4 regions of the Pseudoalteromonas sp. PAST1 genome follow, and region 1 is predicted to be linked to each of the others. Evidence: predicted binding sites of a transcription regulator. Region 1 holds the regulator's gene; each other region holds the start of a gene.
What was found. The regulator LexA, encoded in region 1, represses DNA repair genes until DNA is damaged. The targets are predictions, from matches to a motif close to TACTGTATNNNNATACAGTA.
Positions count from the first base shown of each region.

Region 2: umuD (translesion error-prone DNA polymerase V autoproteolytic subunit) is a predicted target of LexA. The motif match lies at 3,210-3,229, and genes of this name have one in related genera.
Region 3: L1272_RS17310 (LexA family protein) is a predicted target of LexA. The motif match lies at 5,992-6,011, and genes of this name have one in related genera.
Region 4: uvrD (DNA helicase II) is a predicted target of LexA. The motif match lies at 6,324-6,343, and genes of this name have one in related genera.

Region 1 covers NZ_JAKGBH010000015.1:76,622-85,217, forward strand. The annotation lists gene L1272_RS09550 (cytochrome c oxidase subunit 3) at 1-282, opposite strand, end outside; gene L1272_RS09555 (cytochrome c oxidase assembly protein) at 320-850, opposite strand; gene ctaD (cytochrome c oxidase subunit I) at 850-2,445, opposite strand; gene coxB (cytochrome c oxidase subunit II) at 2,445-3,587, opposite strand; gene lexA (transcriptional repressor LexA) at 4,025-4,642, opposite strand; gene L1272_RS09575 (PaaI family thioesterase) at 4,804-5,241, shown strand; gene L1272_RS09580 (hypothetical protein) at 5,249-5,629, opposite strand; gene L1272_RS09585 (hypothetical protein) at 5,788-6,513, shown strand; gene L1272_RS09590 (VOC family protein) at 6,488-6,841, opposite strand; gene L1272_RS09595 (endonuclease) at 6,958-7,611, shown strand; gene hmpA (NO-inducible flavohemoprotein) at 7,726-8,596, opposite strand, start outside.
Region 2 covers NZ_JAKGBH010000042.1:29,959-36,510, forward strand. The annotation lists gene L1272_RS17545 (AAA family ATPase) at 1-930, opposite strand, end outside; partial or broken gene L1272_RS23295 (conjugative transfer protein MobI(A/C)) at 1,352-1,447, shown strand; gene umuC (translesion error-prone DNA polymerase V subunit UmuC) at 1,458-2,726, opposite strand; gene umuD (translesion error-prone DNA polymerase V autoproteolytic subunit) at 2,734-3,183, opposite strand; gene L1272_RS17560 (3'-5' exonuclease) at 3,839-4,747, shown strand; gene L1272_RS17565 (hypothetical protein) at 4,821-5,120, shown strand; gene L1272_RS17570 (WYL domain-containing protein) at 5,439-6,371, shown strand; gene L1272_RS17575 (type I restriction-modification system subunit M N-terminal domain-containing protein) at 6,380-6,552, shown strand, end outside.
Region 3 covers NZ_JAKGBH010000041.1:13,395-21,990, forward strand. The annotation lists gene L1272_RS17285 (ParB family protein) at 1-960, opposite strand, end outside; gene L1272_RS17290 (ParA family protein) at 963-2,174, opposite strand; gene L1272_RS17295 (hypothetical protein) at 2,399-2,857, shown strand; gene L1272_RS17300 (hypothetical protein) at 3,074-4,060, opposite strand; gene L1272_RS17305 (Y-family DNA polymerase) at 4,276-5,556, opposite strand; gene L1272_RS17310 (LexA family protein) at 5,559-5,981, opposite strand; gene L1272_RS17315 (hypothetical protein) at 6,175-6,477, shown strand; gene L1272_RS17320 (YeiH family protein) at 6,676-7,740, opposite strand; gene L1272_RS17325 (LysR substrate-binding domain-containing protein) at 7,847-8,596, shown strand, end outside.
Region 4 covers NZ_JAKGBH010000065.1:4,484-13,079, reverse strand. The annotation lists gene L1272_RS20650 (ATP-binding protein) at 1-1,177, shown strand, start outside; tRNA gene L1272_RS20645 (tRNA-Met) at 1,366-1,442, opposite strand; tRNA gene L1272_RS20640 (tRNA-Met) at 1,506-1,582, opposite strand; tRNA gene L1272_RS20635 (tRNA-Met) at 1,735-1,811, opposite strand; gene cysQ (3'(2'),5'-bisphosphate nucleotidase CysQ) at 1,950-2,747, opposite strand; gene nudE (ADP compounds hydrolase NudE) at 2,740-3,312, opposite strand; gene yrfG (GMP/IMP nucleotidase) at 3,374-4,030, shown strand; gene L1272_RS20615 (dUTP diphosphatase) at 4,031-4,651, opposite strand; gene L1272_RS20610 (peroxiredoxin-like family protein) at 4,772-5,401, shown strand; gene L1272_RS20605 (YacL family protein) at 5,434-5,802, opposite strand; gene L1272_RS20600 (hypothetical protein) at 5,924-6,148, opposite strand; gene uvrD (DNA helicase II) at 6,408-8,573, shown strand; gene L1272_RS20590 (GNAT family N-acetyltransferase) at 8,551-8,596, shown strand, end outside.

The DNA.
Region 1 (8,596 bases):
AGAGAAGATAAACCAGCCCATACCTTGTTTGAATGAACGATCCATTTGCGCTGAATAAAGCCCTTTATGAGACTCTTCAATAACGTTTTTAAACCAGCTAAAAACCATATAGATTAATATTGCAATGCCTAGATACAACACATACTGGCCACTACTGCTCTCACCACTTACTTGCATCACTGTTAAACCAGCACCAACAGCAATTAAAAACATCGCGATGGCGCCAACTATTGGCCAAGGACTCTCGGCTGGAACATAGTATTTTTCATAATTTTGATTCATTTTGTTTGCTCCCAATTAGCAATTAGCTTGGCGGCTTTTAATCGTTTTTAGCCACAACATGCCCGCTAATATCAAACACGGTATACGACAACGTCAGTTCCTCAACATCGTCGGGTAACTCAGTATCAACATAAAACAACAAGGTAAACTCCATTTCTTCACCGGCTTTCATTGGCTGCTGATCAAAGCAAAAACAGGCGATTTTATGTAAGTACTTTGCCGCTTTACCCGGTGATACTGATGGAATTGCTTGCATGACTTTGTCTTCATTACTGGTGTTTTTCGCTGAGAATTTAACTTCACGCATGGCACCAGGTTGTACTGCCACACTGTATTGCTCAGACTGCACCTTAAATGGCGCGCCGCTTTGAGCGTGAGTGGTAAAGCTGACATCAACTTGACGCTGTGTATTTATTGATTCACTCGCGCTCGCTTTTTCTAATGATGGCTTACCATTCAACCCTGTAACGTCGCAAAACACGTCGTAAAGCGGCACCATTGCAAAAGCAAAAGCAAACATGAGCAAGCATGTAATCAGCAGTTTTTTTAGCAAAGGTGCATGGTTCATTACTTAATCTCCGGCGGTGTTTCAAAGGTATGATAAGGTGCTGGAGAATCGACTTCCCACTCTAAACCTTCAGCTCCATCCCATACTTTGGCAGGCGCTTTTTCGCCCCCTCTGGCACATTTAAATACCACCAACACAAACAACAGTTGCGATAAGCCAAATGCAAAACCACCAATACTGATAATGGCGTTAAAGTCAGCGAATTGCAGTGCATAGTCAGGAATACGACGCGGCATACCGGCAAGGCCAACAAAGTGCATAGGGAAGAACAACACGTTGACACTGATTAGCGATAACCAAAAATGCCATTTCGCCAGCGTTTCGTTATACATGTTGCCGGTCCATTTCGGTAACCAGTAGTAGGCCCCCGCCATAATTGAGAACACAGCTCCTGTCACAAGCACATAATGGAAGTGTGCCACCACAAAATAGGTATCATGATATTGAAAATCTGCCGGTGTAATCGCAAGCATCAAGCCAGAGAAACCACCTAAGGTGAATAACACAATAAAGGCGATGGCAAACATCATCGGAATTTCGAAGCTAATTGAACCGCGCCACATGGTGGCCACCCAGTTAAACACTTTAACGCCCGTTGGCACCGAAATGAGCATGGTGGCGTACATGAAAAACAACTCGCCTGCCACAGGCATCCCAGTGGTAAACATATGGTGTGCCCAAACGATAAAACTTAGCAGCGCAATCGATGAAGTTGCATACACCATAGACGCGTAGCCAAATAATTTCTTGCGCGAGAAGGTAGGTACGATAGTCGATATAATGCCAAAGGCTGGTAAAATCATGATGTACACTTCAGGGTGACCGAAGAACCAGAAAATGTGCTGGAACATCACAGGGTCGCCCCCTCCGGCTGCATCAAAAAAGCTGGTTGCAAAGTATTTATCGGTCAACACCATAGTGACCGCCCCTGCTAGAACAGGCATAACAGCAATTAACAAAAATGCAGTGATTAACCATGTCCATACAAATAGCGGCAGCTTCATCCACGTCATACCCGGCGCTCTTAGGTTGACGATAGTCACGATAACGTTAATCGCCCCCATAATTGAGCTGATACCCATGATATGTACAGCAAATACAAACAGTGCGGTGTTGTCGTTACTGTAAGTGGTGGAGAGTGGTGCATAGAAAGTCCAACCAAACGCAGGACCGCCACCCGGCATGAGTAACGAAGCCAACAGGATTAAAAATGCGAAAGGCAATATCCAAAAGCTCCAGTTATTCATACGTGGTAAGGCCATATCTGGTGCGCCTATCATCATAGGTACCATCCAGTTTGCAAGCCCAGTGAACGCGGGCATAACGGCACCAAACACCATGATCAAGCCATGTACGGTAGTCATTTGATTAAAAAAGTGCGGATCGACTAACTGTAATCCAGGTTGAAACAGTTCAGCGCGGATCACCATTGCCATTGCTCCGCCAATTAAAAACATGGTGAGTGAAAAAATCAGGTATAAACTCCCGATGTCTTTATGATTGGTGGTGTAAAGCCAACGCTTAAAACCTTTAGCAGGGTGATGATGGTCGTGATGCGCATGCCCAGTTGCTTGCTCGTTAATAACATTACTCATTAGTTCGCCTCCGCTGCTGCATCAATCGCGGCTTGAATTTGACTCGGTTGGATAACATCGCCGGTGTCATTACCCCACGCATTTCTCTTATAAGTAATAACCGCAGCAAGTTGCTTGATTGAAAGCTGTTTATCAAACGCTTGCATTGCTGTGCCAGGCTTACCGTGTAACACAATATCTATGTGATCTTTTACATCACCTAATACAATGGGGCTGCCTTTAAGTGCTGGAAAAACGCCTGGTAAGCCCATACCGGTAGGTTGGTGGCATGCAGCACAACTAGCCATGTAGACTTGCTCACCCAAGGTCATAAGCTCTTCTTTCGGTAATGTTTGATCAAGCAAAGCAGCATCCGCTGCGGCCGCATTGGCTTTTTCTTGCTTAGCATCTGCAAGCCAATTAGCAAACTCATCTTCAGGTAAAGCTTTCACCACTACAGGCATAAAGCCATGATCTTTACCGCATAACTCAGCACATTGGCCACGGTACACGCCTGGCTCGTTAATACGTGTCCACGCTTCATTGATAAACCCAGGATTTGCATCCTTTTTAACCGCAAAATCAGGCACCCACCATGAATGAATTACATCGTCTGAAGTCATTAAAAAGCGAACTTTTTTATTGATAGGAAGTACTAGCGGTTTATCTACTTCAAGCAAATAATGTTCAGTTTTCTCTGCTTGGTTGTCTATTTGATCTTTAGGAGTAGATAGAATCGAGTAATAGGCAATGTCTTCACCCATGTACTCATAATGCCACTTCCACTGTGAGCCCGTCACTTTAATGGTGATATCGGCTTTAGAGGCATCTTCCATGGCAATTAAGGTTTTTGTGGCAGGCACAGCCATGGCGATTAAGATGACAAATGGAATGGCAGTCCAAAGTATTTCAACTTTTGTACTTTCATGAAATTGGGCAGGCTTGGCCCCTTTGGATTTACGGTGGTGTATTAAAGCCCAAAACATCACCGCAAATACGATGATGCCGATTACACAGCAGATAATAAATATCGTCATGTGTAACTCATAAACATTATTACTTATATCGGTCACCCCTTTACGCATATTGTATTGGCTATTTGCCAATGCAAGCTCAGGAAGTGCAAACAATATAAGCCACAAGGCGTAACGCAGTTTACCCATGTGACGGCTCCTTTAGATGCTATTGCAAGACGCAAAGCGAAAAGGCGATACAGCAAGGTGCCCATTCGTTTTTCTTATTGTTCAGAGCGACTACGTATCATTTTGACCCACTTATGATACCGACCCCCTGTCTAACACCTCGCACATTTTTGTGTCTTTTTATTAATTAGGTGTTAATACAGTGTATTAACCAATTAGTTAAAAAATGACCAATAAGCAAGTTTTAATGATAATAAATGTTTATTTTGGTGCAGAAATAACAACTATAATCAGCGCGTTATTTAATGTTTAGGAGTAAAAACGAAATATAAAAAGAGAGGAAAACTGCGCCATATAAGGCTTTAAATGAAGAGTAAGGATTCACAAATCCTAATTAAGTAGTAAAATTTCAGTGGCGCACCAAATTGAGTCAATTTGACGCACCAAATTGGGAACGTTTACATCCAGTCAGCGTTACGAATAACACCTACCGCTAACCCCTCGATGTTGAACGACTCATGCTCAAGGTCAACCTCAATAGGCGAAAACTCTTCGTTCTCAGCGTGTAAAAGTACTTTGCGACCCGCTTTTTCTAGACGCTTAACTGTTACATCTTCATCGACTCGAGCTACAACTACTTGCCCGTTTTCAGCAACTTGTGTTCTGTGTACTGCAAGCAAATCGCCATCCATAATACCAATGTCTTTCATACTCATACCATTTACACGCAGTAAGAAATCGGCTGCAGGTTTAAATAATGAAGGATCAACTTGGCAGTGGCTTTCAACATGCTCTTGCGCCAAAATAGGTTCACCAGCTGCAACACGGCCAATTAAAGGTAAGCCTAGTTGCTCTGGCTCATCTTCTTCAATTAACTGAATACCGCGACTCGCCCCAGGCTTCATTTTGATCATGCCTTTTTTAGCCAGTGCTTTTAGGTGTTCTTCAGCAGCGTTGGCACTTTTAAAACCTAATGTTTGAGCTATTTCAGCACGCGTAGGTGGCATGCCTGTATCTTTAATAAAGACTTTAATTAGTTCTAAAATTTGCGATTGGCGTTTAGTTAATGGGCGCATACAACTGGTTTTCCATACAGTACATTTAACTGTGAGTATATACAGTTATTTGAAAATCGCAAATTTAAATTAACCCCATCATATTGCTACAAAACTAACATTGAACCACACCGAAAGATGCCATAAGGTATTAGCTTTAATTAGCAGGCTAAGGAAACACAATGAGTATTTGGCACCACCCAATCACGTTAGAGCTTTGCAAAGAGCTAGAACAAGGGATCACCGGTCAAGGCACTTTAATGAAAACTATGGGCATTGAGGTAACTGAAATTGGTGATGATTATTTAATGGCAACTATGCCTGCTATTCCTGAGCATCATAACCCTATGGGTATGGTTCATGGCGGAGCAAACGTTGTATTAGCAGAGACAGTGGCAAGCTATGCAGCCAATTTCGTGATTGATTTCAATAAGTTCTATGCTGTTGGCCAAGAAATTAATGCCAACCACATGAAAGCGTCACGCAAAGGAACGTTAACAGCAACAGCAAGACCGTTGCATTTAGGTAAGCGAACTTCTGTTTGGGATATTAAAATTACCAATGCCGCAGGAGAGCTTTGCTGCGTATCAAGAATGACCGCAGCTGTTGTAGAGCGATAAATTCAGGCTATTTTTCGACAGGATAAATAGTAATTTCAATCCCTGCGCCAATTGCAGAGATACGTAACAAGGTATCGGCATGCAGGGGTTGGTTAAAGCATTTAGGCGAATTACCTGATTCAAAGCCTATATCAAATGTACGCTTTGAGCACGATAACCACTGTTTTAATGCATTGCGCGAGCAAGACTCAATAAGCTCGCAAAGCTGGTTAATCGCTTTATCTGGAGAGCTGATATCTGCGGTTGCTTCAATACGTGCTAGTTGGCGGTATTCATCTTGGTCATAATGTAAAACCATGGCGTTTTTCTTCAAATCAGCAACAAGCGCACTAATATCGTGCTTTGATTCAAGCTCCAGATCTACATTTAAAAATTGAATTTCCGACATACTCTCGTTTTTACCCTCTATTGATATCGACTGAAACTTTAACTCAGTTTTGTATATATACCAAATCTAGAATACAGTTAACGCGACATTATGCCGCATTGGCAATCTAGCTAAACAACCTAAAATAGCGCCCACATAACAATAATAACGGGGTAATAATGAATAAACGTCTGTTTAAGTATGCTCGTAAAGGGCATAAATGGCTTGGTTATTTACTTGCTTTACAGATCTTTTTTTGGCTTTTAGGTGGGCTTGTGATGAGCTCATTACCACTTGAAAAAGTGCATGGTAAGCATCTGGCTAATCGCAGTTTAAGTAGCCCATTTTTATTGTCGGACTACCCTGCTTCAATTGATAAAATAACAGCGCAATTTGAGCAAATCGAAGGTATTAAATATAGCCATTTTTTAAATACCCCGATTATAGAAGTTACATCCTCTAACGGTACGTTTACTTTTGATGGCAGAACAGGTGCTAAAATGCCTGCACCGAGTAAAGCGCAAATCATTGAAAATGCGCAAGCTCACCTGCTTATTGACGCAAAAATAACGCAAGCGCAGTTATTAACAAAAGGGCCTAGAGAAGTCGGTCACAAAGCCAATGTTTGGCAAATTAGCTTCGATGATTGGTTAACAACAACCTTATATTTAGATAGCCAAACCGGTAAAGTTATAACTGTGCGCAGCACCCTGTGGCGCATTTTCGACTTTTTCTGGATGCTACACATTATGGATTATGATGAGCGTGAGAACTTTAACAATCCACTACTCATCAGCTTCTCGGCCACCAGCGTACTATTTTGTATTACAGGAGTTCTCTTGTTACTACAAAACGTTCGAATTAAACGTAAAAAGCCAGCTACACGTGTTGGTCAATCAAAATAGGATTGCCATCTGGGTCGGTGATAATAAAACTCGCGTCACCGGCCTTTTGTATTTCTAATCCTTGTTGCTGAAATTGTGCAGCTAATTGCTCAAAGGTTGCAAATTCATCCAAAGCTTCAGCATTTTGATCCCACCCTGGGTTAAAGGTCAGCATGGTTTTGTCGAACATACCTTGAAACAAACCAATTAAATGTTCACCGTTTTTCATAATTAGCCAATGCTGTTCTATCTCCCCGGCAAACTCGTTGAAACCTAGCTTTTCATAAAACTGCTTTGAAGCACGAATATCTTTGACATTTAAACTCACTGAGAAGGCACCTAATAACATAGTTGTAATTCCTTTAATTAAAACGGCCTAACAACTATAGCTGAGTTGAAAAACTTTTCATTTTTAGAATAGTCGCTCTAAAATAGCGCTTCCTGTAGTTCACTGATGTGATGGATATGCGTTTATTTCTATACTTAGCCCTGTGTTTTATTTTCACTTTTCCTATATCCGCTAAAGAATTTTCGAGCTTTTACAGTGCCAAAAAGCATTTAATTAAGAATCTACCAAGCAACAGTAAAAGCTTATATTGTGGCTGCGACATAAAGCGCCAAGGTAAAAAACTTGTGCCAGATCCTGATGCGTGTGGTTATATTCCTAGAAATCCTGTCACCCGCTCAGGAAAAGAGAATGCCCGCGCAAAAAGAATAGAGTGGGAGCACATTGTGCCTGCCTGGGAGTTTGGTCATCAATTACAATGCTGGCAAGATGGCGGTCGTAAAAACTGTAAAAAGGTCAGTGCGAAATTCCGTCAAATGGAAGCCGACATTAATAACCTTGCCCCTGCTATAGGCGAGATCAATGCTGACCGCTCAAACTTTCGCTACGGCATGGTGTCAACATCAAGTGCAAGTTACGGAGCATGCCCTGTAAAAATCGACTTTAAGCAGCGCGTATTTGAGCCACCCATTTATGCAAGAAAGCAAATAGCCGATACCTATTTTTATATGCAAAAAACCTATGGCTTAAAAATATCAGACAAACAACGCAAGCTATTTGAATCGTGGCAAAAGCTTGAAATAGCTGAAATTAGCAATCGTAAGTTACTCTAATAGTGAAATTCTTATGGGCTTCTAAAGTACAAAAAGAGCTCCGTATTTCACTTCCTGATCTAGAGCGCGAAGTTAACTAACAAAAAAGGCGCAGCTCAAGCTGCGCCTTTTACATCATAAGCTTTGGTGAGGGCCAAACACCTCGTAGTGAATGCGTTCACTTGCAACCCCAATACTTAGCAGCTGCTCTTTGATCATTGCCATAAAGGCAATAGGGCCACACAGGTAAAAGTCACCTTTGCTTATTGGTAAGCTGTCAGCGATGTGGTTTACATCCATCAAGCCCGCAAAATCGCCCCCCTTGCCATCTTTAAACCAGGTAACACAATGTAATGAAGCGTGCGCTTGTTGTTGCTGTATTAAATACTCTTTAAAGGCAAACTGCGTCTCACTGTCGCAAGCATGTAGATAATGGATTGACTGGTTAGGTTGATTACTTAATAGTGTTTCGAGCATCGCCATCATTGGGGTTTGACCAACACCCGCAGAAATCAATACAACAGGCGAGTCGATTTCGCGAAGCACAAAGTCGCCTGCAGGTGGGTAAATTTCTACCTCATCCCCCTCAGTTAAGCTGTGTAGGTAGTTAGATACCAAGCCTTCTTCTTTCACGCTAATTCGGTAATTGTGGCCATTACTTTGCTGTGATAAAGAGTATTGCCTAACTTGCGTTAACTCACTGTTTGCTGGCGTTACTTTAATTCCTAAATATTGGCCCGGTAAATACGCCACAACAGGCTTTGCATCGGCAGGCGTTAATATGAAACTGCAAATTTGCGATGACTCCATACGTTTTTCTGTAATTGTGAAAGTACGAGTACCAAACCAACCTCCCGGTGCCTTTTTGGTTTTTTGATATAGCGACATCTCCTCATTGATACATACATCCGCTAATAATGAATAGGCTTCACGCCATGCATACTCGACCTCAGGAGTAAATTGTTCTGGCAATAACTCTTTTAAAGTCGCAATCAGATGTCCACCA
Region 2 (6,552 bases), on a different contig from region 1:
CTGATTTTCATCATTCAAAATCGCTTTTCTTTTTGCTGCAACGCATATTTGAGCAATAATTGCTCCCGATAGTCCAACTGAATGCTCAACTGTTTTCTGTAGCTTAGATGGAGAAAACTCTGCTAACTCATTACGGTAAATCTGTTCTCTTGTAACAGAATCTGGAGCATTTAGTTTAATTCGAAGCTCGAAGCGTCTCCAAACAGCAGGATCCAACAATTGTTCGTGATTTGTTGCGGCAATGATTATTGTATCTTTAGGAAGTGCATCGATGTTTTGAAGCAGACTGACTACCACACGTTTTAACTCTCCCAACTCATGTTGATCGTCTCTTGCTTTAGCTAAAGCATCAAACTCATCTAAAAACAAAACGCATGGCTGCTGCGATGCAAAGTCAAAAAGTGATCTTATATTCTTAGATGTTGAGCCAAGAAGCGACGATACCAAAGAATCGCAACGAGCAGTGAACAACGGTAGTTCAAGTTGTGCGGCTACATTGTGAGCAAGTAGTGTTTTACCGCAACCAGGAGGACCATACAACAATAACGATGGGGCACTACTTAGGCCTGCATCAGCTAATTTTTCTGCTTTTAAAACAAAGGAAATAAATTCATCAACTTGAGCTTTAGTTGTTGCATCAAGAACTGCCATGCCAGAATGATTAGACCCTGGATAGGTAATATCAGCTAACGCCATATGGCTATCTTTATCAACAGGTGCTCTCAACTGCCTTGCTGGCTGTGCCGATGCTAAGTTATAGCCAGAAGCCAGAAGACTATCGGACATGGAAGTTCTTAATCGTTTGGCAATCTTATGCTCTCCATCACTTTCTAATTTGTCTGCAAGAAATTCTGTATAAGCTTTTACCTGATTGATCTTTCCAAGCACTCCACCTTCAATAATTTTTGATAATTCTCTCGCATACTTCATTTTTAGGCCTTTATGTGAACATAGGTGCTGAATTTTGAACATAATAGCACTTAATTGAGTTTTAGTGTAGGTTTTGTGAACGCATTTTCGTGGGGCTTCGTCAGTAGTTACGTGAAAAAACTTAATTCAATCCCCCGTTACACAGAGGAGGTACGTTATGCCAACAGGGGCTTAAGCCTGAGACAAAACTTGAATCGTCACATTGTGTAGGACTTCAGCTTTTTCTGGGTATCCGTGTTCAAAAGCTCCCATGGAGATCTCTCAGTCCAGAACCCTTTTCATTAGTAAAATCGAGTTTTTGATCATTTTTTCTTTTATGAATAGTCAATGTCTTGCGCTTGAAGTCGGCGTCCTGTTCATTCAATACACAGTTCTACACTGCATTGAACCCGGCATAAGAAATAGGTTCTAAGATGGTTAGCTTTATCTGGCCATGGAGAAAGAAGAATTCTTCAGTGATATTCGACGCCAGGTTGATAAGCTCAACATGCTACGTCGCAGAGTGAATGCCTATTGAATCACCGGGTCTACTTCACTCGTGGTAACTGGTCCCAGCGTGTTGTGTAGGCGGGAGACAAATGCTCTCGCTTCATCGACCAATCTTTCTTCGTACCTTGTCCAGCAAAGAAAACCTTTCCGGCACCGCTTTGATTAATGCTGTCCAATACAGACATTAACTGTTGGCTATTAGAGCGGGTCGATACGTCATCGAATAGTCCTGGCTGAAACATGTCAGGATCGTAAAAGTCAGACAGCATGACGCCCGCTTTGGCATAACGAAAACCATCCTTCCAAATCCGCTTGAGTAAGTGATTGGCTAGCTCGATAAAATCCCGCGTATCGCAACTGGGGATCAGCAACTCACCTGATGCAGAGTTGCTGTATTGCGGCTCGTTGTCCTTAAAGGGGCTGGTACGTATAAACACGGTCAGCACTTTGGCTTGCTGCTGTTCTTTGCGAAGCTTCTCAGTGGCGCGGGTTGCGTATTCGCATACGGCCTCACGTAACAATTCAAATTGCGTTACTTTTACGCCAAATGAACGGCTACAAACGATTTGTTTCTTAGTTGGCGGGATCTCTTCAAGTTCAATACACGACTCACCATTGAGCTCTCTGACAGTTCTCTCTAAAACCACCGAGAACTGGTCTCTGATGGCTCTAGGAGAGGCATTGGCTAGGTCTAGGGCTGTGGTGATACCCAAAGCATTTAATCGCTTTGAAAGCCGTCTACCAACGCCCCAAACATCATCAACCGGGACTAATGCGAGCAATCGACGTTGCCGATCTGGATTGGTCAGGTCTACCACCCCTTGAGTGGCGGGATATTTCTTGGCGGCATGGTTAGCCAGCTTGGCGAGTGTTTTAGTCGGTGCAATGCCTACACAAACGGTGATCCCAATCCAGTGGCCAATGCGCTCCCGCACTTGTTGTCCGAACTCGACAAGGGATAGGACAGACTCGATACCGGTTAAATCCAAAAACGCTTCGTCAATGGAGTAAACCTCTACTCGTGGTGCCATCTCCTCCAAAGTGCGCATCACTCGACTGCTCAAATCTGCATACAGTGCGTAGTTGGACGAGAATGCCAAAATGCCATGACGCTGCATTTCAGCTTTGATTTGAAAAACGGGTACGCCCATTTTAATACCGAGTGACTTGGCTTCACGCGAGCGTGCAACCACGCAGCCGTCATTGTTGGACAGCACCACAACCGGCGTATCTTTTAAATCAGGACGAAACAGCTTCTCACAACTGGCGTAAAAGTTGTTGCAGTCCACCAAGGCAAATACAGGCATGGGACAGTCACGACTTACGGCGCATGTTTCGCACCACATTGGTGACCACACCAAATATCTCTAACTCTGCCCCTTCAGGAATATGAATGGGCTCATACGCCTGGTTTCTTGGGATCAGCTTGACGCACGGCCTTAGTTGAAGCTCCTTTACCGTGAGTTCACCATGGATGCCAGCGATGACAATGTCACCGTGTTCGGCTTGAACAGAGCGATCAACCACCAGAATATCATCTGGGTGAATCCCGGCATCAATCATTGAATCACCTTCAACACGCACAAAGAACGTTGCAGCCGGTCGCTTGATGCACAGCTCGTTGAGGTCGAGCGTTTGCTCAACATAATCCTGCGCTGGTGAAGGAAAACCAGCAGAAACACGTTCCATGAACAATGGAATACGAAGGCGCTTGGCTTTGATGAAGGCAAGTGCGCCGCTACGGCCTATCAGCGAGACACTCATGACGAACCTCGAAAAATTATAATTGATACTGTTTGTTTATACAGTATCTAATGCTATGCTGATTTCTACAAGTAAAATTGTAGGTAAAACTGTAGTTGTTCGACTGAGACGCTGTGTCGTGGGTGATTTATTTTTTGTGTTGAAAAACTAGATGTGGGGGATCGCTCGCCCTCGTCAAAGCCTGCAAGGCTTGGACAATACTGCTTCTGCCTACTGCTCTTGCTTCTGTTACTGATCCTGTTACTGCTACTGGTTAACGCATGGGTCAAGTAACCGTCAAACAAGGCTTGTTGAACCCTTTGCAAAGGGTTTCAAAACAGTTAGTAAAATTCTGCTTCGTATTGAATTTACTGGCTTAAAGCGAAGTCAGGAGCATCATTAAAATGCTCAGTCGAACTCAGTTAAAGCCTTTTGCAACCGTTTGAAAAGGGGTTGCCTAAGCCATACGTAAAGGGTATCGGTAAGGGTTACCAAAACGGTTTAGCTAAGACTTTCTGAAAGGCTTAGCCAAAGCCTTCATACATGGGTTCACCCAGTAGAAAGATTAAAAAAACGCTGAGGTATTCAAGGTGCATTTTGTACAAACGCGTTTATAAACGAACAGGGCACAGTGAAATAACCCAAAGCGAACAATAGAATTGAAGAGGAACCATCAATGACAAGAGCCCCTGCGCCATTTCCGCTAGAGCGCCTCGCGGATATCCCAGAAAGACCAGAAGATTTTAGATTGCTGGAGCGTATTCCATTAACGCGTGAGCCGCAGTCCTGGCCACTTGAACTATCTCCTGTAGTCGGTGACGAACAGCCAATGGTGCTGCTCGATACAGAGACAACCGGACTGTCTGCCGATGACGAGTCCATTATTGAGCTTGGTATGGTTAAGGTGCTTTACAGCCCCTCTGCTAAGCGGATTGTGTCGATTGTTGATGTGATAAGTTTGTATGAAGATCCCGGCAAGCCAATCCCTGAGCTGATTACCGAGTTAACCGGTATCACCGATGATATGGTGCAAGGCCAGCGCATTGATGATGCACTGGTTGCGAGTTGGTTATCCGATGATCCGCTGGTGGTCGCGCATAATGCACAGTTTGATCGTCCTTTCTTTGAAAAGCGGTTTGCCGCATTAGGCCATCTATCTTGGGCCTGTTCAGCCAGTGGCATAGATTGGAAAGCACTGGGTTTTGAAAGTCGAAAGCTTGAGTACCTGCTGCTTCGCTTAGGTTGGTTCTATGAAGGACACCGAGCTGCAACCGATTGTTTGGCGATGGCCTGGTTGTTCCATTTGTTGCCTGAGTCCGTTGCAAACTTATTGTCTGAAGCAGACAGGCGAACTGTGTTAGTTCGTGCGTTTGGTGCGCCGTTTGACGTAAAGGACTATTTAAAAGAACGCGGTTACCGCTGGCATGACGGTGTGAAAGGTGCCAACAAACATTGGTGGCGGGAAATCAGCGAAGACGAGTTGCCGCTGGAGCAAACGTATCTTGATGATTTGTACCATCGTGGCTCAGAACATGCCCACTATGACTACAAAGATGCCCGCAATCGATTTAAGGCTTTATCATAGCCTCTTGCATATTTGAAAACCTCTGGAAAATGGAAAGTGAACTTATGGTTTAACCAACAAGAGGAATCTTTCCATGTACCAAGACACCTACATTGAATACTGGGGCGAAATATTCGTCTCTGCCCGCATCATTGAATTTGGCATCACGTTCGAGCGCTTTCTTAAAGATCCATGGAAGCACTTGATGTCCTGTGGCCAAGAGTCAGCTCCAGACGCGATTGCTGAAGGGATGCTGCCATTGCTACCAGCCCAGGCAGAAGTTGCTAGGCGCATTCGGGAGAGTGAGCAACGAGCCCTGATGTCTACAGAACCGGACAAAAGGGGATCTCATCGCGGTAACATCGTGGTGCCACTGGTTCGGGTGGCGCATTGATAGCGGCTATCAGCAATGACACGAAACAAGGCCTTCACGCCCATACCTGAGCGGCAATTGCAATCAAGATCAAAAAGTTGCCGCTTATTCTTCCCTACAAAATAATTTGTGATAGGATGATACCTAATAAAATTAATTAGGTTGAGGCCTATTCAGTGTTTTATGGCCATCTGTCCAGCTTCAACCAGTAGAGATTGATTAGTCATTGCGGATGAAGAGCAGCATTGAGTGATGCTTTTCAATGTGATTACGCGATGTCGGTCCGTACTTTATAAACAGAATTTTTAAAAAACTGGTTGAATTGGATAAACAAGACGCATGACAAATGATGGTCTGAAACAAACAGTAGTGGCGAAGCCAGATAGGCTTTCGCAGATAGCGCAGTTGCCACAAGCAACCAGAGATCGCATTGCCCACATTGATTTCACCTTATTATTTAAGGGCGAAGCGGTGCGAGCGGATTTAGTCGATCGCTTCAGTATAGCCGCCGCACAAGCAACGAAAGACTTCACCATGTACAGAGAGCTTGCGCCAGGCAACATTGAGTATGACCAAAAGCTCAAGTTGCACAAGCGCGGTGAAGCATTTGAGCCCTTGTTCGACTACGACGTTGTGAGAACGCTGGCGACGATTAGCCAAGGGTACGGCGATGGCTTTACTGGAAAGGTAAAACCACCTCTTGCGTGTGAAGCGCCTTATCACCTTAACAAGCCGAGCTTATCGATAGTAGCGAAAGTCACCGAGGCCATACACAAAGGCAAAGCCTTGCGTATCACCTATGTATCGTTATCGAGCGGTAAAACCACGCGTGAAATTGTGCCGCATACGCTGGTAGACAATGGCCTGCGTTGGCACGTTCGTGGTTATGACCGCAAGCATAATGAGTTCCGTGACTTTGTGCTTACCCGAATTAAAGCAGCGGTTGTACTTGAGGATTCGAGGTTGTCTGAAACCGAGCTCGAAACCCAAGACCGGCAATGGAACCGATTTGTAGAGCTGGAGTTAGTGCCACACCCACGCATAGAGCACAGCGAAGCGATAGAGCTGGATTATGGTATGACGGGTGGCGTGATGAAGGTCGAGATCAGAGCAGCAACCGCTGGGTACTTGCTTCGGCTTTGGAATGTCGATTGCTCCAAAGCGGCTCAGCTAAAAACACCCGAATTTCATTTATGGTTAAAAAATTATCAAACTTTATACGGTGTCGGTAACCTTGCGATTGCGCCTGGTTTTGACATGGTCACAGAATAGGAAATAACATGAACAAGCAACAATTAGCCGCAAAAATCTGGGAATCAGCAAACCAGATGCGCTCCAAGATTGAAGCAAACGAATACAAAGACTATATCTTGGGCTTTATCTTCTACAAATACCTCAGCGACCAGTTAGTTCAGTTTGTCACCAAAGAGGGCATGACGCCTGAAGACATTAA
Region 3 (8,596 bases), on a different contig from region 1:
TTCAAATTTGAATAATGTGGTCACAACTGGTTTATCTGTAGTTGGCTTGAAGGACTTAGATTCATCCGCTATTAGTTTGCTGAGTTTGTCTTTAAGGTCTTCTTTGATAAAGCCACCACTAACTTTTAGCTCATTAACTTTACTTTTTAGCTCTTCAGTGAAATCACTTAGTTGATCACCTAATAAAGCCTGTGTTGCCAATAGCGCTTTATAGTCACTGTGGTTGAGCAATGAAATATCTGGAAAAACAGAAATTAAATCACTATCGATTGTTGCGGCCTGTAGTGCTTTACTTACCTTTGATTGACTTAAGCCATGACGTTCCGCTAACTCAGCCTGGTTCAACTTCTTGCCATGTTCAGCTAAGTACGCCTCTTTGTCTCGCTCTAAGCGTAATCCAATTTCACGTAAGCTGTGCTCTTTAAATGACTGTAGTGATGTAGCGAGAGCCTTTGCATCGTTTAGACTGATTTCGTCATCAGTAACTAGCATTGAGAAAGTTTCTATAGCACCGCTTTTCTCAAGTACATAGGCGCGACGGCGTGAACCATCAAGAACGTCAATCTTATTATCCGGCAGACGTCGACCAATTGCTGGGTAGAACTGTTGATTATCTAATGTTGATAAGTCTTGAAGCGACTCTTCTGTTAATAGTGATTGTTCGCGCCCATTGATTTCAAAAGTGACGACTGTATTTGATTTAAGCTGCTCATATGACAACGTAACCGGTGTGAATGTGGCTTCTTGGCCTGACTTTAATGTCCAGACTTTACTTTGACCTACGCTGACTACTCCCAGATGCTTAGAGAGCACTTCATCAAGTGGTGTTTCACTCTTTTCAGCTTCAATTCTCAAGCGCTTGGCCAAACTCTCAAGTTGGTTCTTATTGCTATCTGCAATAGCTTCTTCTGAGCCTGCAGTGTTGCCGAGTGGAGAGACCGTACCTCTTTTTTTAGCCATTTTTATTGCTCCTTCTCTTGTTCGCGCCACACTTTTTGAATATCACGGTGTAGTTGGCTGGTAACTTCATATCCATTTTGTTGTGCATTCTGGAAAGTCATCTTGGTTTTAGGGTATTCACTTTTAGACATATCAAATACGGTTGATAGTAATGATGAAGCTTGTCTCACAGCTTCACTATTGTTGAACTCTGTTGAGTAAAGGTAAGTTGAAAAACTATCATAAAGGTTGTTCTGTAAATCAGTAGTGGTTGAACTCTCTTTGTGATTTGTAAGCAGTATTTTCATAAAGTCATAACCCGGGTGTTTCGCATTTTTTAGTAGCGTCCATACTTGCGGGATATAACTAAAATATGAGCACGTAGCATCAATATCATTTTCAGTAACAGATAATGGGAAAATAACACTCGTACCAGCGTAGTAAGCGTTGTATGTCGCGTAGCCTAATGATGGAGGCGTATCTATGATAATGATATCGAATTCATCTTTAACTTGTTCAATGATGTCGTGCAGTATCGAGTAAGGAGAGCTTAGTTGCTGGTTGAATACTGCTTCATGAAACCAGCCCTCAATTGCTCGATCTGATTGTGAAGCTGGTAAAATACGCAAGTTAGGAATAGTGGTCGGCAAGAACGCTTCACTGATAGCTTCTTTTAGCGTTTCGTTTTCATCAAGCTCATAGTTCCCCATGATTAAGTCACCAACAGATAAGCAGCCTTCTTGTGCTGATTCAGGGGCATAATACATTGATAAAGTGCCTTGGCCATCCATATCAATTAAGCCTACACGATAGTTTTGATGAAACTCAGTTGCCAAACCAGATGCAGCTGTAGCTGCAGTAACAGTCTTACCAACACCACCTTTTTGGTTTTGAACAACTATAACTTGTAGGTCTTGGCTTTCACTGCGAACAAATGGTAATTGTTTTTTTAGTTCATCAGGAAGTGAATCTCGTACTTTGTAGACCTCTTCGATATCCAATAACCACTGACTCTCTTCATGTCTTCTTGGGTTAATTTTTAGAGCTTTGCAGTACTTATCTAACGTTCTTGCATCAATATCTAAGTACGCCACTGCTTCAGCTTTAGTAAACACTCTAAGCTCTTTGCGGTGGTTATTTAGAAGGCGTCTATTACGGCGTTGAATGTACAGTTCTGAACCTTCTTTTAGCTCGTCAAACGAGATATCGGTAGCTTCTACTTTAGAGATAGTCATTGTGAACCTTACTGAATGTGTTTTTTTATAGTGTATGCTTTAATTTTTAGATGGTAAAGCGAAAATTAATGCATGAGCTAATTTTTAATGCTCAAAAAATATTATCTCAAATTCTTCTTAAAAAAGCCTGTTTTTCTTATAAATTTTGATTTTTTCACGCTGTTAAGCGCGATTTACTGGATAGCATAGGATGGTCGTCAGTTATTAATTATCTGGTGTTTTCTATGAATAATCAGCAATACTCAATGGCCGAGCGATGGCTTAATTTATTTGAGCTGTGTTTGGGTTTGATGTTTTTTAGTGCAGGAGCTTTCTATGCTTATCTGTTTTGTATGACAGGTAAAACTGATTTCATATTGCTATTTGTGACGTTCATAGGCTTTGTGGCTGGTATAGCAATGATAGGGAGAGCCATCGTTTGCATGTCTGCTTGGCACTCACATCACAATCAAAGGAGTTGTAATCGAATGTTTACTTTAAAACGAATTGGGCATGATGACGTTAAATTAAGTGATGTTAAGACGCTTGAAGATATAGTTAGAAAACTAGTTTCGTCATATGCTTCTATCCGTATTACTAAGAAGAGTGGGTTGAATAATGTTATCTTCGTTACCGTTGAAAATGGGGTTGTAAAGGATACATATACAGGAGAATTGATAGACTTTGAAGCATTGGGCAGTTAACACCATGAAAGTGTTTATATACTGGCTAATTCAAAACCCTAACATCTTAGCTATGATTTTATTAGCTTTCCTCTTACTCACCGCGATTATATTCATAATTTTATGCTTTAACTTTAGCCTGGCTTTAGGGCTGCTTTATTTAGTGTGTGAATACGCGGCTATACGCTTCCTACTAATGCCTTTCATTAGTGAAGTGCTGCGCCCATAGCTAGCGCACTAATAGAATAGCTTGGTACGCTCCATGAGCATGCTAATAGCATTAGACTCCCTGCTTTTAACTTTAGGTGATAGTAAATCTTTGAATTGCGCTGTTTCAAATACATGGAGATGGTTATCACCTTGTATTGATTTACAGTTAGGGCAAGTGTTTGCCCAGTACTTACCGCCGTATTGCTTAGAAAATCTCAGCTCAATTGTATAAGGGCGCGGAAATGGTGGTTCATCTTCGCAAAATGGCGTCCCTAACCACCAAAACACGGGGATTACTTCTGAACATCTATAGCAAGTTTCAATGTCGGCTATGAACGGCTTATCTGGGGATTTGCGAGCAGTTGTGTACAGCTCTCTAGGAATTGAGAACTTATCTGCAACAGCAATTATTTTAGAGCCTTTCTTGCTGGTATTGCTGCATGATTGGCAAAGCCTTGGTGATAGCTTTGAGTTTAGAGGTCGCCAATTGTATGGATCTTTAAGAACGTCAGAGGCATTAAGTTTGATCCAGCTTCTTAATGCCGAACCATTTGAAATGCTATATGGTCTCCAGTCTTGCTCTTGTTCAGATACAATTTCGATGCCCAAATAGATTGACTGTCCTTTATGGCTAAATTGCCCAATCACATCACATACTGAGTCATGGTAGTAATAATCAGTTTGAACCCCTTCAAATGTACAATATTTTATATCTCTTTGTATTTCTTTGAGGCATTGATAGCAATTTTGATGGATCTGTATTGTTGTCTCAGCCTTTTTGTTTTCTAAGATGACATCTTTAATTAGTTTTTTGGCTTTCTTATAACTATCACTTAGGCTGATGCAGTTGTTAGTTTTTGGGTGGATGAGCATCTTATTTTGCATAGAAGACAAATCACACATAAGCGCTTCACCACAATATGGACAAGTATAGGTTCCGCCCACTTGAATCGATTGAGCTGCAATTAAATGGCCTGAGTAATTGATACCAAATGGGACCGGTATTTCGTGCATATTTGTATCTTTATTTAAGGAATTATTTAAGATAGTCTGCTATACATGATTTAATAACATTAAAAAACACTATAGGTGCATCATGGAAATGCCCGATTTATCGCATAATTTTAAGCTATTCATGTTGGCTTTTAACATTACCATTCTTTCAATTGGGTTGGGTTATTTTATTTACTCTGGGGTTTATACCTTGGTAGGGTTCTTCTAAATAATCTTTATGCTTTCGCAATAGGTAAATCTGAAAGTTTTGTTGTATAACTCAAAGGTGCTAAATCATCTTTAGGCCGCCAAGACTGAGAGAACCCTTCACTTGCGAGCTTTATTGCACTACGTCCAAATTTTCTATTTATCTCATCAATGACCAACGTTTTTGAGCTAATATTCAGTGGTAAAGTCTCAGATAACAGTTCAAGTTGTTGCATATCATCGTGTAATGAAAGTTCTTCAAAAATAACGCCAGCTTTTTTGTATTTAAACCCCTTCTTATAAATAGCTTTTAATGCAAAGCTTGCATAAGACACCAGTGTTGATGTATCCGCGGTGGGGTAGGGTAGTTTAATTGATTGTGACTTATGATACTGCGGCTCTGCCTGTCTAAATGAATCTGTGTGGATGAATATTGTTATTGCCGATGTGTAAGATTTAAATCGACGAAGTTTAAACGCAGCCTTTGTTGCATGTGCTGTAACAGCTTCAGAAAGCTCCGTAAGCTCTATCACCGGTTTTCCCATACTCTGAGATACGCAAATTCTATCGCGAGAGTCGTTTACATCTTTCAATTCAACCGCAGATTTTCCTCGTAACTCTTCCACAGTACGGGCAAGAACAACTGTGAACGTCTTTTTGATCCAACTAATGTCGGCATTTTTAAGGTCATACCCCGTATAGATTCCAAATTTATTTAGCTTTTTAGTAGTTCTACTTCCAACCCCCCAAATATCCTCTACAGGAGTATGTTTGAGAGCCCAATCAATTTTGTATTGTGAATCTAATACAACCACACCATTGGTGTGTTCTTTCCACTCTTTCTTTTTGGCGCAGTGACTTCCAAGTTTCGCTAGTGTCATTGTCTGAGATATACCCAAGCCACAACTAATACCTAAGTTCCTCTTAAGTGTCCTCTGTATGGTGTGTGCGTAGTCTTTTATATCTTTTGTAAAGTTTATATCGATGCGCCCAAAGCATTCATCAACAGAGTATCGTATTGTATCGAATAGGAAGTACTCTAACTCGGTATGAAAACGGTTACTCAAATCACCAAACAGCGTGAAATTACTCCCCCACAAGTGACCACCATGCGCAGCCACCAGTTGTTTAACTTTAAATGCTGGCTCTCCCATTTTGATACCTAAATCTTTGATAGCTTGATTTCGAGCTACAACATTGCCCTGGTTAGAACTAAGAACGCCAAGAGGGGTTTTATCAAAGTCGTATTGGGGGTTAAAGAGTTGGCAAAACGAAACGTAAGCAGCATTGATGTCGCAAAGAACCCACATAATTAGAATATCTTGATTAAACCAGTGACAACGCCCCAGACTACATGAGTATCCCAGTCATTGTTTTCATCGATATCAATTTCAATTGGCTCGAAGTCGGGGTTTTTACTAATAAAAACGGCTTTGTTGTTTTTTAATTGTAGTTCTTTCACAACAAATTCGTTGTCTAATGTAGCTAATACGATTCGTCCAGTTTTAATTGTTACTGACCTATCTACAACTATTATCGAGCCGTCAGTAATGTCTGGGGACATGCTGTTGCCTGACACCCTGAATAGGAATGTACTACTAGGGCGCTTAATTAGGAGCTCATCTAAACTGATTGAGTCGGATAGGTGATCTTCGCATGGATTGGGGAAACCTGCAGCAACTGAAAAGTCTGCAATAGGTAATTCTGTGGTTGAAGGGGTAAGTTTGCTAAGCATAATCACAAAATACTGTACAAATAAACAGTAATTTTAGATGTGAATATTCCACATTACAACCAAGAAGTTTCTTTTAGGCTCGCGGTCTATGTGATTTCATCAATTATTAGTTAAATTTAAACCTTTTTCCCAGAATCAGGCGCGATTTAATGCATATGATAGCTTTGGCAAAAATATATGAGCTGGAGTAACTATGGATTTATGTTCAATTTCTGCGGAAGACGGTGATAAAGCTGTTTTCTTCAATGGGGTTTTGATTGCATACTATAATGCAGCAACTGATGAGCCAAACGTGTTATCTTTTGTTGAAAGTGTTGCTGATAATTTGAGTAGCGCTTCTGGTGCCAATATTAAAAAGGCGAAAATAGACAAAGCTCCTGACTTTGTTCATTGGGAGCAGAGCAAACAAGTAGAGAATATACTTTGGCCCAATGAAACAGCTAAACCTCCTATTTCTGATTTTTTCTCTCCAATTGAGCTGAATTCTCAACCATAAACATTCATAATAGTTTATCGCTTGACCGCTAAATTTTGCCTTCGCAGGTGCGGTCAAGCGCTCCTCTTAAAAAATCATGTAGTAAATTTTTATTACTGTATTTGAGAGAGATTTCACGTCTACTCGCTAACGACTAGGAAGCAAGATCAGACTAATCATATTTTGCACTTTTAACGATTCGCCTGTAGTTGAACCCAACTATAAAAGTGCTTTTACTCCAGTGTTAATTCCGAAACCGCCTAACGTTAAAAATATAAACAAACAACTTCCCAAAAGTAGGGGTCTTATTCCAGCTTGACGAATTGCCCCAATGTGAGTTCGTAGTCCCAATGCCACCATGGCGATAGTGAGTAATATATTATCAAACCACACAATATTGTTTGTTGTACTCTGAGATAGGTTAATTAGTGAATTACATCCACTTACTAAAATGAAGTAAACCGCAAACCAAGGAATTGATAGGTCTGAAGATTTTTCTAAGTTATAGTTTTTCTTTGTATCCTTTCGTTTTTGCCAATATGATAAACCAAACAAAAATGGGGCAAGCATCATTACCCTTAACATTTTTTCAATTACTGCCGTGTCGGCTGCATTTGCACTAATAGCGGTACCCGCAGCAACTACCTGAGCTACTTCATGAATGGTTGAACCAACAAAAATACCGTATTCGTATTCACTCAACCCTATATATTCAAACATTAAGGGGTAAGTAAACATACTTAGGGTTCCAAATACAACGACTGTTGCGACCGCAATAGATACTTTATGTGCTTGTGCTTTAATAACTGGTTCTGTTGCCATTATTGCTGCAGCACCACAAATAGAGCTCCCAGCACCAATAAGAATAGTTGTTTGCTCATCAAGTTTAAATAAACGTTTACCTAACTGAATTGCTAGGATAAATGTACCTAGTAATATGGCTAAATCAATAACTAGCCCTAACCAACCAATTTCTGTTATTTGTGAGAATGTAATTCTAAAGCCAAATAAAATGATGCCAGCTTTAAGTAAGAAGCTTTTTGCGTAGTCTACTCCAATATCAGTATGAGTTGCGATACGGGAAAACAAACTGTTTCCTACTATGATGCCGAGGATAATTCCAATAGTGAGTGAACTAACTTGTGCATTTTGCAAAACGGAAAGTTTACTTAGGGCTATTGATATACTTGCTAATGTAATTACCAACATTAGGCCCAACCACCATCGACTATCTGTGAGTTTTTTTGTTTGGGATTTAAATAGACACCGCGTATAGAACAACATAAACGTCCTTCAATAAATTGCTTTATTTACTTGACTGCATTTTAGAAAGACCCAAAATATAACTCCAATACATTAATTTTATGATTTAATAACTTAAGGTTATCTTATGAACTTGAACGCATTGAGAGTCTTTTATACTGTAGCGAAATTGCAAAGCTTCTCGGGTGCGGCAGAAACTCTTTTCATTAGTCAGCCAGCGGTATCTAAAGCGTTAAAAGAGCTAGAGCATCAATTAAGTCTTAAACTTATCGAACGTGCCACAAAAGGGAGAAAACTCGCATTAACTGAGGGCGGAGTTGCTTTATATGAACATGCTCGTAATATTTTTGCTATTGAAAAGACGGCAATAGACGATATAAAGTCACGTACCGGACTAAAGCGTGGCACAATTGTCATTGGTACTAGCACTACAATTGCAAGTTATTGGTTACCACCTTACTTAGCCAGGTTCTGTAGTGCTTACCCAAATATAAAAGTTGAAGTGAAGGTCGAAAATACGGAAAAGATTGAACATGCGTTGCTTGAGTGCTCAATTGACTTGGCTCTTGTTGAAGGGACACCAACAGAAAAAAAGATAGTACCTACACACTGGCAAGATGATTTGATGAGTGTCGTTACCCCACCTCATTTTAAGCCTAGCCCTAATATAAATGAATGGCTTAACCAACAGTTTTGGTTACTCCGTGAGCCAGGCTCTGGAACACGTGAAATGTCAGTTAAAATGTTAGAAAAACAAGGTATAAAAGTTAGCAATAGTATGCAACTAGGGAGTAATGAAGCTATAGCTCGCTCAGTCGCACAAGGAATGGGAATAGCCATATTGCCAAATGTGGTCACAGAAGATTTAGTGCAACTA
Region 4 (8,596 bases), on a different contig from region 1:
GTTTGAGTTGATATATGATTTGCCAGAACAGGCATGTTATTACTGCGACCAACAAAAACTCAGGCAAGTTATTATAAACTTAGTAGGTAACGCAATTAAGTTTACTGACCAAGGAGCCGTAAAGATTCATGTGAAGCTTCTTAATGAAGGCCAACTAGACCACCTAGTTAGAGTAAGTGTGATTGACTCAGGCCCTGGTATTGAAGATGAAGAAATAGCCTACCTCACTGAACCATACGTGCAAAGTAGTGCAGGTAAAGAGAAAGGAGGCACAGGCCTTGGCTTAGCAATTACCAGCCGGCTACTCGAAAAGTTAGGCAGTAAACTCAACATAGAAAGTGAGCTTAAAAAAGGCAGTACTTTCAGCTTTGATATTTCACTTGCTATTGGTGAGCTTAGCCTAGTTGAACAGCGTCACCAATCAAAGGATTATGTTACTGGCCTAGACGTGTTATTAGTTGAAGATCTCGATTTAAATCAGAAAATTGCCATCGAATTTATGGCTGATGATGAGCATAAGATAAAACTTGCAAAAGATGGCAATAGCGCGATTGAACTGATGCAGAAACATCACTTTGATGTGGTATTACTCGATATGAATTTGCCTGATTTAACAGGGCAAGAAGTCTTAAAAAAGCTAAAAAATATCGACCATTTAAATCAACGCACGCCAGTATTAGCATTTACCGCTAGCCTCAGTCCAGATGAAATAAAAGAGTATTTATCACTAGGTATAAAAGATATTGTAGGCAAACCAATAAAGCAGCAGAAATTACGTCAAGCTCTGAGCGATTCACAAACAAACCAATCTGCGAGTATCGCGGTGGAATTACGAGATACACTTTACGATGAAACGGCAGCTGCTACATTGATAAGCTCATTCAGCGAGGATGAGGTATCATCGATTTACAATGAGTTTGTTTTATCTGCTAGAAATAAACTCATTCGTTGTCAACAACTTGTAGATGATGACAAAGAGCAGTGCATCAAACTGATTCACCGTCAAGCAAGCACAGCATTGCAGCTAGGATTTAATCGATACGGTACAGAGCTGAAGCGCATCGAACGTAAGTTGCTTGATAACAAGCCCTTAAAAGAACTATTAACCGAAGCCCTAATACTTTGGCAAGAAAGTCTACAAGCTTACCTTAAGCATGCTAGGCGTGAGTTATCATAGCGGTAAGCGAGCATTGTAGGCGCGATTTTATATCGCGCAATATTCAAAAGATAACGCGCGAAATAACACGATTCGGCTTCAAACTGATTGTGATATGATTACTTAAGACTTACTTTTTCAGGCATAAAAAAACACGCTTTCGCGTGCCTACTTATCAAACTCATTTAATTTTAATCTTCAATTTCAGTTGGTTGCGGGAGCCGGATTTGAACCGACGACCTTCGGGTTATGAGCCCGACGAGCTACCAGGCTGCTCCATCCCGCGCCTGAAATTGTAGATTTATTTAAAGTTGCTTTACATAACAACTTGCCTTCCAATTCAAAAAATTGGTTGCGGGAGCCGGATTTGAACCGACGACCTTCGGGTTATGAGCCCGACGAGCTACCAGGCTGCTCCATCCCGCGCCTGAATATTAAGTTTATTTTACTTCTCACTTAATTTAAGAAGTCAGCCAATTCAAAGAATTGGTTGCGGGAGCTGTGAAGGTGAAGAGTGAATGCCTCACGCCGTGACGACGACCTTTATAGTTCCAACATTACACCAATCTTTTAAAAATTGGTTGCGGGAGCCGGATTTGAACCGACGACCTTCGGGTTATGAGCCCGACGAGCTACCAGGCTGCTCCATCCCGCGCCTGTAATCTCTAAGTAACATGAGCATGTTAACGACGCCCTGTTTCAGAGAGAGCGCTATCATATAGCAATAAGATTAGAAATCAAGGGTTATAGTGACAAATTTAACTCAAGCGAACAAAAAGCACACAAAACAAAGTTAAAATGCACGCTGATGAGGACTAATCATTTTTTGCCACTCCCAATCGGGGTGACCCATCACGATAAAATCAGGGTTTTCTGTGCTTTCTCGTTGATTGTAAGTTAACGGATTGAATTCAGCATCGGTAATGCAGCCACCGGCCTCTTCAACAATCACTTGTGACGCACCAGTATCCCACTCACCAGTTGGTCCGATACGTAAAAAGCAATCAGCTTTACCCTCTGCAATAATACAGGCTTTTAATGAGCATGAGCCTAATGCTACTGTCGCAAACTGAGTGTTTAAATACTGACTGACCGCTTCAATTTTTTGTCTGCGGCTTACTGCTAAGGTTAAATTATCGGGTGTTGCTACTGAAATTTGTTGATCTTGGCCATTTGCACGTTTAAATGCGCCATTTTGATAACTTGCAAAATAAGTCACTTGTTTCGCTGGCCAATGAATAACACCCAGCACTGGGCGATTATTTTCAACTAAAGCGATATTGACTGCAAAATCACCGCTTTCAAGTATAAACTCCCCGGTACCATCCATAGGATCAAGCAACCAATAACGGTGCCAATCTTTTCTATCTGCCAGCGCTGGGATCGGTGTTTCTTCTGACATAATTGGAATATCGGGGGCTATGCTCTTCAAACCCGCCATTAATACATCATTTGATGCTAAGTCAGCCTTGGTGACCGGAGTATGATCTGACTTTTGCTCAGCACCAATATCATCCTGCTGATAAATGGCCATAATGGCATCGCCTGCTTGCTCAGCTAACCGAATACACGGTTCTAAAAAATCATTCATTGCCCGCTCCCGACTCTAAGTACTTTGTTAATAATAGCAAAGCTGCGACACTTCGTGCTTCAGTAAAGTCTTCTTGTTGCAATAATGATTGCCAATCAGTTATTGGCCATTTTACAACGACAAGCGGTTCTGGCTCATCACCAGGTAAGGTTTCAGGGTAGAGATCTTCAGCATACAAAATATGCATCGTGGCATTAAAGTAACTTGGCGCCATGCTGACTTTTTTTAGTTCAGCGAAATGCTTAGCACCAAAACCAACTTCTTCTTTAAGCTCCCGGTCTGCAGCTTGCTGAGGTGTTTCGCCTGGGTCAATTAAGCCCTTTGGAAAACCCAACTGATAATCATTGGTGCCTGCACAATACTCTCGCACTAATAACAGTTCGTTATCGGCCGTTACTGGCACTATCATCACTGCACCTCTGCCACCGCCACGAATTCTTTCGTATTGCCTTTGTTCATCATTTGAAAACTTCAATTCGAGAGACTCAACAGTAAATAGTCGACTTTTAGCGACAACTTCATTAGACAAAATTTGCGGTGGTGTAGGATGCTTTTTCTGTGTCATTGGCATTAATTTGCTATCATGGCAGTTATGCTCATCATAAATCTTTTAAAGTGAATTGCCTATGTTAAATTGGTCAAAAATCGATACTGTGTTGTTAGATATGGATGGCACCCTACTCGATTTGCATTTTGATAATTACTTTTGGCTAACCGTTATTCCCGAGCAATATGCGCGTAAACATAAAATCAGTTTAGACGCAGCAAAAGCTGACATTTTACATCGTTATCAACAAGTTCACGGACAAATTAATTGGTACTGTTTAGATTATTGGCAGCAGCAACTTGATTTACCAATTATGGCACTGAAACGTGACATTCAACATTTAATCAGAATTCGTGAAGATGTTCCGCCGTTCTTAACTGAGCTTAGAAAAGCAGGCAAGCAATTGATCATGCTTACTAACGCGCACCCAGATTGTGCCATGTTAAAGTTTGAACACACTGCTATCGATAATTACTTAGATGGGGTGATCTCAACTCACCAATATGGCGTGAGTAAAGAGCATCAACCATTATGGCAACAAGTACATCAAGAATGGCAGTTTGATAAGGAACGGACTTTATTTGTGGATGACAGCCCCGCCGTGCTAGATGCGGCAAAAGAGTTTGGTATTGGTCATATACTTGCGGTTGCCAACCCTGATAGTCAGCAACCGCATAAACAGTTCGATGGCTTTTTATCGACCATCGATTTTCGCGAGTTTATACCCGTTAAATAATTACTTCGGGTAACGCTGCTCTAAGCCTTGGTATACAAGTTTTGCAAAATCTGCATGCTCTGTATCTAGGCTTTTTACCACTTCAACTAAGTGCTCGTTATCTTCTTGGCCATTCCACACTTTGATATAACTACCATCTTTGTAGCCATGATCTTGGCGGAAGAAGTTCAAGGTATTTTTACCAACATAGCCACGGTATAAGTCATCGATATCCATACCAATTTGCGCCATACAACCTGCAAATGCGGCTGCATTAAAACTCTTTTCAGCGACTGCTGACCCAGCTAACACTTCGAGTGTTTGTTTAAAATCATCGGCTTGAACTGGTGCATTTAACTCAGCTTCAAGTTGTGCAGCTAACTGCTCATAGCTGGTTTCACCATCAATACGTAAAGATAAACCAAAATGGAAAATATCAACTAACTCTAAAATAACTTGTTCTGTATCTGGGGTTTGTTTTTTCCACCACTTCCAACCGTAGTGATCCAGCATTTCAGCACACTCAACCCAAATTGCACGATACCATTCAAAACCTTGGCTAAACCATTGCTCATGAACTTTAGTATTCATCGCATTTTGCATCTCGAGCATAACAACGAGTTTTTGTAAATTAGCAGACATTCTTTATCCCAACTTGCATTTTCAATTATGTATATACTACAGATAATTTTGTCATTGATGAAATAAAAACACATATGATCAGGTCTGCTTTGCAGTTGATAAAAATAAACGAGGAAGCCTATGTTTAAATCTCTACTCATTAGTGCACTATTTGTACTATCAAGCCAAGTTATTGCCGCGACTGCAACCAATATTGCCGAATCAGCAGAGCAAGTTAGCCCATTATTACCCGGCTTAGCAGTGCCAAATATTGAGTTAAAAGATCAATACGGTAAAACCGTCTCACTCGCTGAGCGTTTTAAAGAAAAAACGACTGTGCTCATTGTTTATCGTGGTGGCTGGTGCCCATATTGTTCAAAGCAATTGGCCAATGTCCAAAAAATTGAGAAAGAGCTAGCGGATTTAGGAGCACAGATAATTGCCGTTTCGCCAGATAGTCCTGAAAAGCTCGCTGAATCAAAAATTACTTCACCAAACTATCAATTATTGTCTGACGACAGCCTTTTGTTGGCACAAAAGTTAGGTTTAGCGTTTTACTTAGATGACAAAACAGCAAAGATTTACCGCAACAAACTTGGGGTTAACTTTGTCTCGTTAGAGGGCGAAGTGAAAGTAGCGTTACCCGTACCTGCAGTGTTTGTGATAGACACTAATGGGTTAGTTAATTTTCAATACGCCAACCCAAATTACAAAGTACGCTTAACAGAAGATTTATTACTAGCCGCTGTTAAATCAGTGAGCGAGCAATAATTTAGTAATCGATAAGCAGAATATGCTTCTGCTTATCGGCCTTGTGTAAATTCTTGCCAAGATTCAATTAAATCAACAAAGTCTTCAAAACCACAGCCACTACACAAGCCTTCTTCTTCAAGCATTAAATCATCATCTTGGTAGGCAACTAAGTCTTCGTTGTCTTGATGTAACGCATGTGCTTCGAATAGCGCTTCGTCTTTACTTAAGATCAAATCAATTTCTTGACCTTGTAAGGTTAAAGACTCATGACTGCTCTTAACCGCGGAGATTAATGCTTGTACCATCGCGATTTTTTCTTTACCGATTTCTTCGTTTAGCCAACGGCCTATGACGGCATGTTCAGAGGAGATTTTAATGCGTAAACCGCTAATAGGATCGCGGATAAATTGATATTCCATGGAGGGTACTCTTAATACGTTATCTGCTAATTATATCGTTTGCAGCTAAACGTGGCGAGTTTTGTAGTCTTAAATCAGCACGAGCGCCAACATGGCGCTCGTGTTTATGCTATTAAAATAGCTAGAGTCGCGATTTGAAGCGCGCAGCATCAATAATCGCCCATAGGTATACGATTGGCAGTAAAATAAAGCCAACTGCAACGTAAATTAGTGCCCCACTAATAACCCATGCTAAAAAGAATGCAATAGCCGCCATTAAACGGCCTTGTACCAATTGCCCTAAACCAGGAAAAAAGATATTACATATTGCTGCGATTACATTACCGCCAGAACCTTGCTCTGCCATACTAACCTCTGTAGTTTTTAATGATTATACTTTTAGTAAACACACTTTATGCCAACTTATTATGGCTTACAAATCAGAGTGTTAAAAAGTAGCGTTATTTTGATTTTAGTTTTTTTTGCTAAAAATCGGTCAAATTCACAATTTTAATACTTCAATTTTAATGACTTGCCAAAATAGCTGTTTATAAAAACAGTATTTTATTTAGCCTTGCATAAACACCTGTTATACTCCACCCATTATAGATTGAAAAGGCGTAACGATGGACGTTTCTGAATTACTCGATGGCTTAAATGACAAACAACGGGATGCAGTCGCAGCCCCATTGCAAAATATGCTAGTACTTGCAGGTGCAGGTTCTGGTAAAACTCGAGTACTTGTTCATCGCATCGCATGGCTCATGCAAGTTGAGCAAGCTTCTGCATACAGTATCTTTGCGGTAACCTTCACAAATAAAGCCGCGAAAGAAATGCGCACTCGTGTAGAAGAAACGTTAAAAGCACCGGTTGGTGGTATGTGGATTGGTACTTTCCACGGCTTATCTCATCGTATTCTGCGCGCCCATCACCGTGAAGCGAACTTGCCTGAAAGCTTTCAAATTTTAGATTCTGACGATCAACAACGTATGATCAAACGCTTACTTAAAGCGATGAACATCGATGATAAAAAGTGGCCTGCAAAACAATTTGGTTGGTATATCAGCGCAAAAAAAGATGAAGGTCTGCGCCCTAAAGACATTCAAGCCTACGATATTAATGAGCAAATGATGCTGAAAGTCTATGCTGCATATCAAGAGGCTTGTGACCGCGCAGGTTTAGTCGACTTTGCAGAAATACTGCTGCGCTGCTACGAAGTACTTAAGAACCACCCAACACTTTTACGTCACTATCAACAGCGTTTTGCCCATATGCTGGTAGACGAGTTCCAGGATACCAATACGATTCAGTACGCTTGGTTAAAATTACTCGCAGGTAACACCAACAGTATTATGATCGTAGGTGATGATGACCAAAGTATCTATGGCTGGCGTGGCGCAAAAATTGAGAATATCAAACGCTTTTTAACTGACTTCGAAGCCGAAACCATTCGCCTTGAACAAAATTACCGTTCAACGGCAACAATTTTGAAAGCATCAAACGCGCTGATCAAAAACAATGCTGAACGCATGGGCAAAAGCCTGTGGACAGACGGCAATGATGGTGAGCCGATTTCAGTTTACGCTGCGTTTAATGAATTAGACGAAGCGCGCTTTGTTAGCAGCAAACTACGTAGCTGGCTAAATGCAGGTAATGCATTACAAGACGCCGCGATTTTATACCGTAACAATGCGCAATCTCGTGTACTCGAAGAAGCAATGCTACAAGAAGGTTTAAAATACCGTATTTACGGCGGTATGCGCTTCTTCGAGCGCCAAGAGATCAAAGATGCACTTTCGTATTTACGTTTAGTTGGTAACCGTCAAGATGATGCGGCTTTAGAGCGCGTTATTAACACCCCTGCTCGCGGCATTGGTGATAAAACACTAAGCCACATTCGTGATTGCGCGCGCAATGAGTCATTGCCACTTTGGTATGCCGCTAAAGCTATTATCGAGCAGCAGCACTTATCTGGCCGTGCAGCAAGTGCCGTGACAAAATTCTTAGAACTTGTTGAGCATATCGAAGATAAAATCAGCGATCTCACCCTAGAAGAGCAAGCGAAATACACCATTCAAAGCTCGGGGTTAATGGCAATGTATCAAGCTGAAAAAGGTGAAAAAGGCCGTGCCCGCGTAGAAAACTTAGAAGAGCTTATTAGTGCTTGTGGTCAATACGAACTTCCTGAAGATGAAGAGTTCAGCTCACCACTGCAAGGCTTTTTGGCATATACCTCTCTAGAATCTGGCGAAGGTCAAGCTGATGAGCACGAAGACGCGGTGCAAATGATGACACTGCACTCAGCAAAAGGCCTAGAATTCCCGCTGGTATTTATGGTGGGTGTTGAAGAGGGCATGTTCCCATCACAACAAAGTAATGAAGAGTCTGGTCGTTTAGAAGAAGAACGTCGCTTATGTTATGTTGGCATGACTCGCGCGATGGAAAAACTATATATTAGCCACGCAGAAAGCCGCCGTTTATACGGACAAGAAAAATACCACAGCCCATCACGCTTTTTACGCGAAATGCCTGAAGACTGTATCGAAGAAATTCGTATTAAAACACAGGTTTCAAGGCCACCTGCGGCAGGTCGTTTTAGTCCATCAGTAACACATGCCGCATTTGAAGATAGCGGCTTTAACTTAGGACAGCGCGTATTACACGCTAAGTTCGGTGCAGGAACCGTACTCAATTACGAAGGCAGCGGCGCACAGTCACGTATTCAAGTGAACTTTGATGATCTAGGCAGTAAATGGCTTGTAACACAGTATGCAAGACTTCAAGCCTTATAATGAGTATATAACAGCGCTATGTA